DNA from 3 places in the Fictibacillus sp. 23RED33 genome. Region 2 is predicted to be linked to each of the others. Evidence: riboswitches for the same ligand, from Rfam matches in the RefSeq annotation. Region 2 holds a riboswitch; each other region holds the start of a gene.
What was found. Region 2 has a riboswitch for cyclic di-AMP ahead of IHV09_RS03270 (hypothetical protein). Riboswitches for the same ligand answer to the same signal wherever they lie in the genome.
Positions count from the first base shown of each region.

Region 1: another riboswitch for cyclic di-AMP. It lies ahead of IHV09_RS01125 (potassium channel family protein); the one in region 2 lies ahead of IHV09_RS03270 (hypothetical protein).
Region 3: another riboswitch for cyclic di-AMP. It lies ahead of IHV09_RS20285 (dicarboxylate/amino acid:cation symporter); the one in region 2 lies ahead of IHV09_RS03270 (hypothetical protein).

Region 1 is NZ_JACZDX010000001.1:205,660-209,911, forward strand. It holds gene cls (cardiolipin synthase) at 1-897, shown strand, start outside; gene IHV09_RS01120 (undecaprenyl-diphosphate phosphatase) at 1,006-1,788, shown strand; cyclic di-AMP (ydaO/yuaA leader) riboswitch at 1,867-2,022, shown strand; gene IHV09_RS01125 (potassium channel family protein) at 2,162-2,818, shown strand; gene IHV09_RS01130 (TrkH family potassium uptake protein) at 2,822-4,174, shown strand.
Region 2 is NZ_JACZDX010000001.1:618,566-622,817, forward strand. It holds gene IHV09_RS03260 (MFS transporter) at 1-460, shown strand, start outside; gene IHV09_RS03265 (hypothetical protein) at 512-760, shown strand; cyclic di-AMP (ydaO/yuaA leader) riboswitch at 1,042-1,181, shown strand; cyclic di-AMP (ydaO/yuaA leader) riboswitch at 1,235-1,386, shown strand; gene IHV09_RS03270 (hypothetical protein) at 1,619-2,032, shown strand; gene IHV09_RS03275 (hypothetical protein) at 2,057-2,194, shown strand; gene IHV09_RS03280 (HPr family phosphocarrier protein) at 2,272-2,547, shown strand; gene IHV09_RS03285 (hypothetical protein) at 2,571-2,678, shown strand; gene IHV09_RS22770 (potassium-transporting ATPase subunit F) at 2,687-2,755, shown strand; gene kdpA (potassium-transporting ATPase subunit KdpA) at 2,768-4,252, shown strand, end outside.
Region 3 is NZ_JACZDX010000010.1:37,557-41,808, reverse strand. It holds gene IHV09_RS20300 (ABC transporter permease) at 1-1,063, shown strand, start outside; gene IHV09_RS20295 (ABC transporter ATP-binding protein) at 1,063-1,776, shown strand; gene IHV09_RS20290 (hypothetical protein) at 1,983-2,177, opposite strand; cyclic di-AMP (ydaO/yuaA leader) riboswitch at 2,355-2,521, shown strand; gene IHV09_RS20285 (dicarboxylate/amino acid:cation symporter) at 2,690-3,925, shown strand; gene IHV09_RS20280 (hypothetical protein) at 4,082-4,252, shown strand, end outside.

The DNA of each region.
Region 1 (4,252 bases), 410 kb from region 2:
AGTCTGTCTCTTCAGCAATATGATATCGACAGAATGAAAAAAGCAGGAATTCTCGTTGAAGCATTCTTACCTGTTCGATATGGTTTTTTTAATCAAAAGCTTAATTTCAGAAATCATCGTAAAATTATTATTATTGATGGGAAGGTTGGGTTTGTAGGGGGCTTGAATGTAGGCGTTGAGTATTTAGGAGAAGATCCGGAGATTGGTTTTTGGCGCGATACACACATGGTTATGGAAGGAGAAGCTGTTCAAGTTCTTCATGCCATATTTCTAATGGATTGGGAATATGTTTGTGGAGAAGATCTCTTAGAAGATAATCATCTTACAAGAGCATACCCCGCTGAAGGGGATGGTACTGTTCATGTGGTGGCAAGTGGTCCTGATACTCAGCTTGGAATCATGAGTGATCTATTCTATTCTTTGATCTCATGTGCAGAGAAATCAATCTGGATCGCAACACCATATTTTGTTCCTAATGAAGCGATTCGAACGGCTTTAAGAGTGGCAGCAAAAAAAGGTGTTCAGGTCCGTTTGTTGGTTCCTGAGATTAACGATGGATTCTTGACGCAATATGCGACGCGCTCTTATTTTCCAGAGCTTCTGCGTTCTGGAATAGAAATCTATTCCTACAAAAAAGGATTCCTTCATCAAAAAGTAATCATTATTGATGGTGATACAGCTTCAATCGGTACAGCTAATATGGACATGAGAAGTTTTCACCTTAACTTTGAAGTGAACGTATTCTTGCTGAATACATCATCTGTCTCAGATCTTGTAGAGCAATATGAAGAAGACATGGTGGAATCTATAAAAGTGAAACCCGTAGAGTTTTACAAAAGAGGTTTGTGGGAACGAACAAAAGAATCGTTTGCTCGTCTCTTCTCAGGTGTGCTTTAATCACAAATGCTCGTTAAGTAACACTAGAATGTTATCAAAAAACTAGAATAGAAAATCCTCCTCATGAATAGGTTGTACGAGACCATGAAAGTTGAGGGGGTTTTTTTTATGGATTGGCTCGAAGCCTTAATATTAGGCATTGTGCAAGGGATAACAGAATTTTTGCCTGTCAGTTCTACAGGACACCTCCTTCTAGGCAGGCAAGTGTTTCAGCTAGAAGAAGCCGGGTTGTTTCTTGATAGCATGCTTCATATAGGAACACTTATTGCTGTGATGACGGTTTATTGGAGAGAAATCTTAGAAGTTATAAAAAGACCACTCAGCAAAACGGGAGTTCTGCTTATCGCTGGAACGATTCCAACCGCTGTTATAGGACTAGCATTTAAAGATTTTTTTGAAGAGATCTCAAAAACCGGGATCACGGTTGGATGGGAGTTCTTAATTACAGGTTTTTTGCTTTGGTGGGCGGATTCTTATAAGCGAAATGGATATAAAGGGATTGAAGATATAACAATAAGGGATGCACTTGTGATCGGTACGTTTCAAGGTGCGGCTATTCTTCCTGCTATTTCACGATCAGGACTAACGATTGCAGCAGCGCTCTTTTGCAAGATCGATAAAAAAGCAGCGGCCTATTTTTCTTTTTTATTATCCATACCATCTATCGCAGGAGGAGTAGTATTGCAGTCAAAAGATCTATTTACGGGTGGACATCCACCTATCTCTTATTCAGCCTTATTGGTCGGTACTTTAGCATCGGCTCTATTTGGATATGTGGCGGTAAAGTGGATGATCAAACTCCTTCAAACCGGTACGTTAAAAGGATTTGCTGTCTATGTTTGGTTGATTGGAATAGTAGTATTGATCCTTCAATTTTCAGGTAAAATGTAAAGTATTTGTTAACACTAAAAAAATGGATTGACTTTTAAAAGATAGAGGATTACAGTATATGTAATTCAAAATTTAGCAGGCTTTAGATCGCTGAATTTACAGTTATTTTTATGGTGAAACTACTGTAAAACGGGGGAACCAATCTTTTGGGGTGAATTTTGCTCTATTTGCAAAAAGGGATACTCCAATCCCTAATCCGACAGCTAACCCCGTAAGCGTCATGTCACTGGAGAGGTCAATTTGGTGGAAAACCGGACCCGCTTCTTTGTGTGGTCTTTTTTTGCGTTTTTTTACTTAAATTTATATACCTCTTGACCAGCAAGGCTAGAGAACAACGAAGCAAAAACTTCATGGATTTTAAGGGGAGACCATAATGAAAAAACAGTTTGCAGTAATTGGTTTAGGACGTTTTGGAGGCAGCATCTGTCGAGAATTTGCGACGATGGGCTATGATGTTCTAGCTATAGATAAAGATATGGAAAGAGTAAATGAGTTTGCAACAATAGCTACTCAGGCTGTTCAAGCTAACTCTACGGATGAAAACGTAATGAAGTCTTTAGGAATCCGAAATTTTACACAGGTAATTGTTTCGATCGGTGAAGACATCCAAGCAAGTATCTTAACTACTTTACTTTTAAAAGAAGCAGGCGTTCAAAAAGTATGGGTAAAAGCACAGAATGACTATCATCATAAAGTGTTGGAAAAGCTAGGAGCAGACCGTATTATCCACCCAGAGCGTGATATGGCGCTTCGCGTTGCTCAACTCATATCTTCTGAAAAGATTATTGATTTTATTGAGCTATCGCATGAACACAGTATTGTTGAGATAGGTGTAACGGATAAGCTAGTGAATCGGACGCTAACAGATCTAGATGTTCGTGCACGCTATGGATGTAATATCGTCGCAATCAAACGCGGAGATGAGATACTCGTTTCACCGATTGCTGATGTATCTCTTCAATATGGGGATATACTTGTCGTGATCGGTCGTAACGAAGATCTAAATCGTTTTGAGGATGAGGAAGTGTAAGCATTGGCACTACATGTTAGAAAGCATAAACGTTTTTTGCACAACCCAATTAGATTGAACCCTCCTCAGTTTTTAGCGTTACTATTTTTATTTCTTATTTTCGTTGGGACGTGTTTGTTAAAGCTTCCTATTGCCCATGAAAAAACGTTATCGTGGGTAGATGCTTTTTTTATTGCAACTTCAGCAGCAACAGTAACAGGCTTAGCTACTGTTGATCCTGGCTCAACGTTCACACTCTTTGGTGAGATCGTCATCTTGTTCTTAATCCAAGTCGGAGGACTTGGGGTCATGTCATTTGCTTCATTAGTCGTTATTATGATGGGGAGGAAAATATCCATCAAACAACGTGTTCTGATGCAAGAAGCACTCAACCAGCCTTCTATAGGCGGGGTAATCCGGTTAGTTCGAAATCTGTTTGTATTTTCAATCAGCATCCAGATTATCGCCATCTTTTTTCTATCACTAAGGCTTGTTCCAGACTTTGGTGTTAGTAAAGGAATTTACTATAGCATCTTTCATGTTATATCGGCATACAACAATGCAGGATTCTCGTTGTGGTCTGACGGTCTAATGGGTTATGTAGGAGATCCGATGGTGAACATCGTCATATCGTTTCTGTTTATAACAGGGGGAATTGGGTTTACCGTATTGGTTGATATATGGGTGAGCCGAAGCTGGAAAAAACTTTCTCTTCATACAAGAGTGATGTTGCTTTCTACTTTGATTATTAATATTGTGGCAATCTTGTTCTTCTACTTATTTGAGTTTAATAATCCTAAGACCATTGGAATGCTTTCAGGTGCTGAGCAATTCTGGGCTTCTTATTTCCAAGGTGTAACACCGAGAACAGCAGGTTTTAACTCGATTGATATGACAGCCATAAATCCTGATACATCCTTGTTGATGATTCTTTTAATGTTTGTTGGGGCAGGAAGTACCTCTACTGGTGGAGGGATAAAGCTGACCACGTTTGTTGTTATTATTTTTACGGTTGCAGCTTTCTTAAAAGGGAAAGAAAGTACGGTTGTTATGAAGCGGACCATTCGAAATGCTGTTGTTTACAGAGCTCTTGCTATTACAACTATTTCTATTTTGTTTATCTTTGCCGCATTATTTATTATCACATATGTCCAGAAAGATGTTTCATTCATGGTGATCGTGTTTGAAGTCGTTTCTGCATTTGGAACAGTTGGATTAAGTATGGGACTTACCCCAGATCTCACAGTCATCGGAAAAATTGTGATCTGTGTGGTAATGGTTTTCGGTAAATTAGGACCGCTAACACTGGCGTTCAGTCTTGCTAAACAAACAAAAGATAATATTAGGTATCCAGACGGTGAAGTGTTCACTGGATAGAGGAATGAAAGCTGATGCAGAACGGGTGTATTCCCACATTTTGCGTCAGCTTTTTTGGTTATTTATGGGTTAATCTCT
Region 2 (4,252 bases):
TGTATCTATCCTTACAGGGAGTGTTATTTGTTCGATGCTCGCTAAAAAGATCAGACTCTCGTATGCGATTGTTCTTGGTCTATTCGTAAGTGGATTGTCACTTGGTTTATGCGCCATCGCGCCAAATGTGTTGACATTCTTTATTTTTACAGGATTGGCTGGGTTTAGCATTCCATTAATCAATATTGGAATCGGTGGCTGGTTACCTAAGATCGTAGACCCTAAAATGATGGGACGTGTTCAAGGATGGATTACACCGATCAATATGCTATCTCACACCATGACACTCGGTTTAATCGCTGTGTTTTTCCCGAAAATTCTAACCGTAGAAATGCTGTTCTGGGTTGTGGGAGGATGTCTGATTCTTGTTGGACTATTCTACATGTTCACTCTACCCAGGTATGATATTGAAGAAAATGATAACAAAAATGAGTTTGAATTAGAAAAAGTACCAGTTTAAAGCTGGAGATTATGGCGAAGCCCTTTTATAATGAAAAGCGGAGGGGAAGTCATGGCAACTTTTCAAAACGTACTATTCTGGATTTTTTTAATCTTACCAATTATTCTATTCTTTGTAGCAATAGCGAGAACTTCATGGGTGTTGTTGCTTGTTAACTTTTTTTTAGCTCTACCGATCATTTGGTTTGTGAGCTGGATTACAGAAAGTTATGGAGCTGTCTTTGTAGTGTTTGCGATTCATCTGTTCACAGGCGTATGGCTCTGGACTAAAAGACAGAGATTGGATTTTAGATCGTTTTAACCAAGCTAAGCAAAGTAAAATTTGCTTAGCTTTTTTATTTTTTAAAAAAAATTTAAGTTTCAAAACTTGGTTTTTTTAGAATATTACAACTATTATTTTCTTTGAAATGTATCGAAAAATTGAGAAAGTGAAAGAAAAAAGATGATTTGTTTGTTTTTTATTTCTTAAATAAGTTTATTTAATTCGTTTTTATACGAAATATGAATATTTTAGAGTTTTTAATGGATTTACAACGGTGAAAACCAGGAGTAATATATTTCTTATCGTAAAACTTTAAAATTTTTCCATGACCGCTGAATCCATTATTGGAACGGAGGAACCATCGGCAGTTTCCATTGCCTGGGGTGAAACTTATAAAGTCGGGCGACTTCTGCCGTCCGAACCCGTCAGCTAACTTCGTAAGCGTGGTAGGAGAGGGAAGGTGAATTTAAAAAAGAGTAATGACAATTTAACAAACTATGATTTTAATATCATGCGTCTTTATCGCTTAATTCCTAAGTTTAGGAAGCGGGGGAACCAACCGCAGTTCTTCGTATCTGCATGGGGTGAATCTCGAGAGATCGAGTAGGGCTACTCTCAAGCCCGAATCCGTCAGCTAACTCCGTAAGCGTACAGAGAGAGGCAACAAATTTCGTGTATTCACACGCTTATTCAAGTATGTGTAGAAGCCGCGAGAAGAGTTCCTCTTCCGCAGGCTTCTTTTTTGTTGCCTTTTTTTCACTATCCAAAAGTATAACTTGTCGGCACGATGGTTTTCGGCGTAGTAACAAGTTTAAGACGATAGTATAAGTGCAGCTAAGGCTGACATGAGAGGCTAGAAGTTAGCCTAGTTTTCTTTAAGAGATGGAGGGTGGAACGATGGAGAAATCATCTGGGAACGTGCTCATTATGTTTCCTGATCTAGTTTCAGATGTTTTTATTTCAAAACTAAGATTGTGTGAAGACTATCAATCTCTTGTTCTCTGTGTTCCTAACCGAGAAGAAGCAGAAAGACTCTCACAAGTTGGGTTTCAACATGTATATGTCATGAATTATGTTGACAAGCGTAAAGTTATCGAGATGGTAGGTCCTTTTGTTCAAAAAATCATTGTTGTTGAATCTGGATTTTTAGAATGTTGCCAAACGATTGAACTCATTCGCAGCATTTATAACATACCTGTTTATGTCATCAAATCAGACACACGGTATATTTCCAGAGTTTATAAGGAGTTGGGTGCAGATTACGTAATCTATAACAAAACCGGTAATATTCAATTCTTACTTTCTTCATAAAAAAAAGAGCGGAGGAATTCATTTATGAGATTAAGTCCAAACGAAATTGAACAGATTTTGTTAAAAGCGAAAAGAGATCAATTGAATGCTTATTATGCAAGTGTGATTCAACATAGTCTCTCAAAATGGATCATACAAGACACGCTTAGAAGTAAAGGTTAAGCAATTACAGGAGGGAACCCATCAAAGATAAGATGTTCCCTCTGTAAATCCAAACCAGTGATAGGCAGGGTGAAGACATGGGGACAGAGTCAGTTGTTTTATTGCCAAAAAGGTTGTCGATCGGACAGATCAATGAATTTGTCAATGCTGCTGGTTCTTTCGAAAGTGAGATTCTTTTCTTTTATCAAGGCATACAGATTAATGCGAAAGGCTTACTATCCGTTAATCTATTCTTTTTGTCACACTATTCAAGAAATCAAAACGAACCGATCACACTTAGAATTGAAGGTTGTGATGCTCAAGAGGCTATCAAAAATTTATCTCTAATGCTGAATGGTTACTTAGAACAATGAACTAATAAAAAGAAGGTGTAAAAATGTTAGATGTGATGATGGTTTTATTGATGGTAGGAATGCCTGTCTTAATGATGGGTCTAGCAAAATGGTCATCAAGTGTTGTTGATGAAGGAAGTGTAAATAAATGATGACTGTCATGTTTGGATTAGCCGTTTTAACAACGGTGTATCTTCTTTACGTATTATTGAATCCAGAGAAATTTTAGGAGGTTTTTCCGTTGTTAGTCAGTTTACTCTCTATAGCTATAACTCTACTTATAGCTCTTTTACTTGCAAAACCAGTAGGAATTTATTTAGCGAACTCGTTCAATTATTCGAATAAGAACAAACTCTTTTATCCTTTCGAAAAACTGATTTATTCCATTAGTGGAATGAAAAATAAAAATCAATCTTGGAAAGTTTATGCTTCATCAGTCATTGTGATCAATGCGATTATGATTCTATTAGTTTATTTAATCTTCCGTTTCCAAGGCAGTTTGCCTCTGAATCCGAGTAAGATAGCAAACATGGATCCAAGCCTTGCGTTTAACACAGCAGTAAGTTTTATGACGAATACGAATCTGCAGCATTACAGTGGTGAAAGTGGTTTATCCTATCTTTCACAGATGATTGGCATTCTTTTCATGATGTTTGTTGCACCAGCTACAGCATTAGCAGTAGCAATCGCATTCATTCGTGGGCTATCTGGCAAGTCTTTAGGAAACTTTTTTGTGGATATGGTTAGGGGTATCATTCGTGTGTTACTACCGATCGCTTTTGTAACAGGACTCATTTTCGTCGCACTTGGAGTACCGCAGACATTAGATCCAACGGTTACAGCGACTACAGTTGAAGGTGGAAAACAAAACATTGCAGTTGGCCCAGTTGGTTCGTTTTTATCCATAAAAGAATTAGGAAATAACGGCGGTGGATTTTTCGGAGTTAACTCAGCGCATCCGTTTGAAAACCCGAACGGGCCGAGCAACTTTATTCAAATCTTATTGATGCTCCTATTACCGATGGCATTACCGTTTACGTACGGAAAGATGGTTGGAAATCCAAAGCAGGGACGTATTCTTTTCGTTTCCATGACGATGATGTTTATTATGTTCCTTGGCATCTCCCTAAGTGCCGAATATCAGGGAAACCAAGCAATCAATGCTCTAGGTGTGCAACATGATCAAGGAAGCATGGAAGGAAAGGAAGTACGATTTGGTGTCGCTCAGTCTTCACTTTACTCGGTTGTTACAACGGCTTCAGAAACGGGGGCTGTAAATACGATGCACGATACACTGACTCCGCTAGGCGGATTAGTTACATTATCCAATATGATGTTAAATACCGTTTATGGCGGTGTAGGGGCAGGCTTTGTCAACGTCTTAATGTATGCGATTATTGGTGTTTTCTTATCTGGATTAATGGTGGGACGTACCCCGGAATTTCTAGGTAAAAAGATTGAAGGTAAAGAAATGAAGCTGATTGCAGCGACGTTGTTAATCCACCCGTTCCTTATTTTAGGAGCATCTGCTGTAGCTTTCTTTACACCACTCGGACATGCGGCCATTTCGAACTCAGGTTTTCATGGTATTTCACAAGTAATCTATGAATATACCTCTTCAGCAGCCAATAACGGCTCTGGTTTTGAAGGATTAGGAGATGCGACAAACTTCTGGAATATTTCTACCGGAATTGTCATGTATCTTGGAAGGTTCTTCTCCATTGTA
Region 3 (4,252 bases), on a different contig from region 2:
TCCTGTGTCACGTGCAGCGATCGTTGGTGGAGTTAGTTTGGTCATTCTTGAAGTTTTCAATGATTACGGGGTAGTAAAGTATTTTGGTATTCAAACATTTAGTACAGCAATATTTCAAGCGTGGTTTGGGATGGGAGATATCTATTCGGCTATCAAGTTAGCGGGTACTTTGATGTTTATCGTAGTTTTGATCTTGATCTTAGAAAAAGTAATAAGGGGCAGGAAACAGTATAGCTATTCCACTTCAAAAGTCCGCCCGTTACAACCTAAAGAACTTAAAGGTTGGAAAAAGTTCGCTGTGCTTAGTTTTTTCATCTCTTTATTTGCTCTAGCTTTCGGAATTCCTTTCATTCAGCTTATACATTGGGTGTATATGACTTATGACGTTATTTTAAATACTGCTTTTGTTGACTTGATTTGGAACTCGGTCTTTGTTGCTTCTATAGGTTCAGTTCTTATCATTATCGTCGCTCTAATTATCGCCAACTTTAGTCGTCTATCAAAAGGTTGGATGGGGAAGCTTTTTTCAAAAATAACGGTTTTAGGGTATTCGATTCCTGGAGCTGTAATTGCAATAGGTGTATTGACCTTATTTCTCTCACTAGACGAAAAGGTATTCACGTTATATGAATGGTTAGGGTTAGAGCCAACTCTTGTGCTGAGCTTAAGTATTAGTATGCTGATCTTTGCCTATGTGGTCCGTTTTCTAGCAGTTGGTTTTAACTCCATCGAATCAGGCTTTGATAAGGTAGGAACGGTTTTCACAGAAGCTTCTAGGACATTAGGTATGTCGGTAACGAAGACGTTTTTTAAAGTGGATATTAAGATGATTAAAGGTGCTATTGCTGGTGGTTTTATCCTTGTTTTTGTAGATATATTAAAAGAGCTGCCTCTTACTCTTATCCTTCAGCCTTTTAATTTTTATACGCTAGCTACCAAAACATTTCAATACGCAAGTGACGAACGTATTCACGAAGCCTCTGTTTCATCAATGGTGATTATTTGTATAAGTGCACTTTCCATCTTCTTTTTACACAGAGTTTTAGAAAAGGAGCCAAAATAATGTTTGTTCAAATCAAAGACTTAGCGTTTCATTATAAAAATTCGCGTAACCCTTTGTTCGAAAATCTTTCTTTAAACTTTAATCAAGGAGAAGTTTCGGTGATCTTAGGAGAAAGCGGAAGCGGGAAAAGTACGTTACTTCGTCTTATAGCAGGACTAGAGGTGCCCTCAAGAGGATCGATCCTCATAGATCAGGCTGTCATGAATGATACATTTCGTTTTGTTCAGCCAGAAAAACGTGGTGTAGGTTTGGTTTTTCAAGATTATGCTTTGTTCCCTCATATGACGGTTGAAAAGAACATAAAATTTGGCTTAACGAAAATGAATCGTAAGCAGAAGCAAGCACGCATGGAAGAATTATTGGCTATTGTGGGAATGGAGGACTATGCTTCTCGTTATCCTTATGAATTGAGCGGTGGACAGCAGCAGCGTGTTGCACTAGCTAGGGCTATGGCACCAAATCCATCTTTGATCATGTTTGATGAACCATTTAGCAATCTCGATTCTAAGCTTCAACTACAGATTCGGGATGAGTTACAGGAAATTTTAAAACGTACGGGGATCACGTCTATTTTTGTAACTCACGATGAAGAGGATGCTCGTGCTATAGGGGACAGGATCATACTAATGAACAATGGAAAGATACAGGATGAAGGGCGTCCAGAAATGGTATTGAAGAGGAATAAAGAACAATTATCACTCGCATACGTATAAAAACAAAAAACCGGGATATCCCGGTTTTTATTTTTGGCTGTTTTCTAAAGAATTGTTACTAATAGATCTTTTTGAATTTGCCTATATAACTGTTGATTGGAGTGGTAAAGTGACACGTACGAATGTGGTTCACGCCTGCCCCATGGAAAGCGAGCAGCCTGGAACGGAAATCCACACTTCCAAAAGAAACTATGTTTTAAACAGCCTTATTTTTTAAATTGAGTATCTAATTTACCGTTCATATCGATTAAAAATCCGATTTCTCTTCCTAATAATTCACCTAATTCTTTTGCTTTCTTTTCGCTTTCGTTCTTTATTTGTTCAATCGTAAGTTCACCTTTTAATTTGGATGCTCCAACGATTATACTTAATTCACCTTTTTCATAAAATACGATTTTCATTTACAATACCTCCCTGAAAAATAGAACCTTATATATAATTCGTTTTTTTCTATATGCTTTTGGGGTAGAAGTGAGAATATGGAAAAACATTCATCATGAAACAATTAATTGGAATAAATAAGCATAGTGAGTATTCTTGACAAAAATTTATGTATGTTGATAAAATTAGAGCATATTATATATGATTCGCTGAATTCGGATGTTCTATTCTATAGAATATCTTGAAGCGGGGGAACCACGATATGGCTTATAAAGCCTAGGGATGAATTTGTGCATACACAAAAGGGACAACTCTCAATTTCCTAATCCGACAGCTAACCTCGTAAGCGTTTTTGGAGAGAGAACTCTATACATGGGCTCAGTCTATGTGTTGCGGTGTATTCCCACGGAAAATCCTCTCTATTTTCGGTGGGTTTTTATATGCAACAAATAGGGCATGTATTAGTATAAAATTTCTTCATCGTACTGCACACTAAATAGTGAGAAGATTTTAACAAAGGGGGTACTTTATTATGAAATTGTCTACAAAAATTTTAATTGCACTTGCACTTGGGGTTGTCGCGGGATTAATTCTTAATCTAGCTGTACCAGATGCTTTTTCAACACTGGATAAATACGTTTTAAAGCCAGTCGGGACATTATTCTTAAACCTTATTAAAATGTTAGTTGTTCCAATTGTTTTTTTCTCAATCGTACTTGGAACTGCGGGATTAGGTGATCCGAAGAAACTTGGAAGAGTGGGTGCCAAAACGGTTGGGTTCTTCTTAGGAACTACAACAATTGCGATTACGATCGCGATGGCTTTAGCGCTTATCTTTCAACCAGGTGTAGGGGACTTTAAAACAGAAGGTGCTAAGTTTGAGCAACAAGAAGCGCCAGCAGTTACGGACACGTTGCTGAACATTATTCCTACTAATCCAATTCAATCGATGGCTGAAGGAAACATGCTTCAAATTATCGCGTTTTCCGTATTTGTAGGATTTGCTTTAACGATGTTGGGAAGCAAAACAAAAGGTATTATGGATTTAATTGAACAAGGTAACGACATTATGATGTATCTTGTAAACCTAATTATGAAATTTGCTCCATATGGTGCTTTTGCATTGATTGCTTCAGCGGTAGGAAGTCAAGGAATGGATGCTATCAAAGCGATGGGCTTATACATGAGCGTAGTTATTTTAGCTTTATTCATCCACTCTGTTGTCGCGTATGGTGGTTCAATTGCTCTATTTGCAAAGAAGAGCCCGCTCTGGTTCTTTAAAGGCTTTGCGCCGGCAATGTCAGTTGGATTTAGTACGTCTAGTTCAAATGCAACACTTCCAATCTCAATGAAAACAGCTCAAGAGAATTTAGGTGTTCGAAAATCGATAAGTGGTTTTGTACAGCCGCTTGGTGCAACGATTAACATGGATGGAACAGCTATCATGCAAGGTGTTGCGACGATTTTTATCGCTCAAGTATACGATGTTAACTTAGGTTTAACACAGATGCTTACTGTTATTTTAACGGCAGTGCTTGCTAGTATCGGTACAGCTGGTGTTCCTGGAGTTGGATTGATCATGTTAGCGATGGTATTGAACTCTGTAGGATTACCTGTCGAGGGTATTGCCTTAATCCTAGGTGTTGATAGACTTCTTGATATGCTTAGAACAGCTGTTAACATCACTGGTGATGCTGCTTGTGCTGTAATCGTTGATAAAGGCGAAGACAAACATCTTGGGACTCGTGAACAAGAAGTTAGTGCATAAATAATCACTTCAAAAGGCCGCGGTGTATACATATACCTGCGGCCTTTTTGTATGCCCATTTCCCTAGTTTACAAATGTTGAGTAAATAAATGTAAGCACTAATGAAAAATCATGGTAAAATAAGAAGATACTTAATGAGATTTCGGAGTGATCTTCTTGGAAAAATGGCTAGAGATACTAACGCTTGCAGCAAAGATCATATGGGTACAGATTCAAACCGCTATTAATCCTATCATCGAGTTAACAGAGAGCGCGATGAACTCTTTTTGGTTTGTCTTTTCACTCACGATCATCACAGGCTACGTATTACTAAGGCTTGTACAGAAT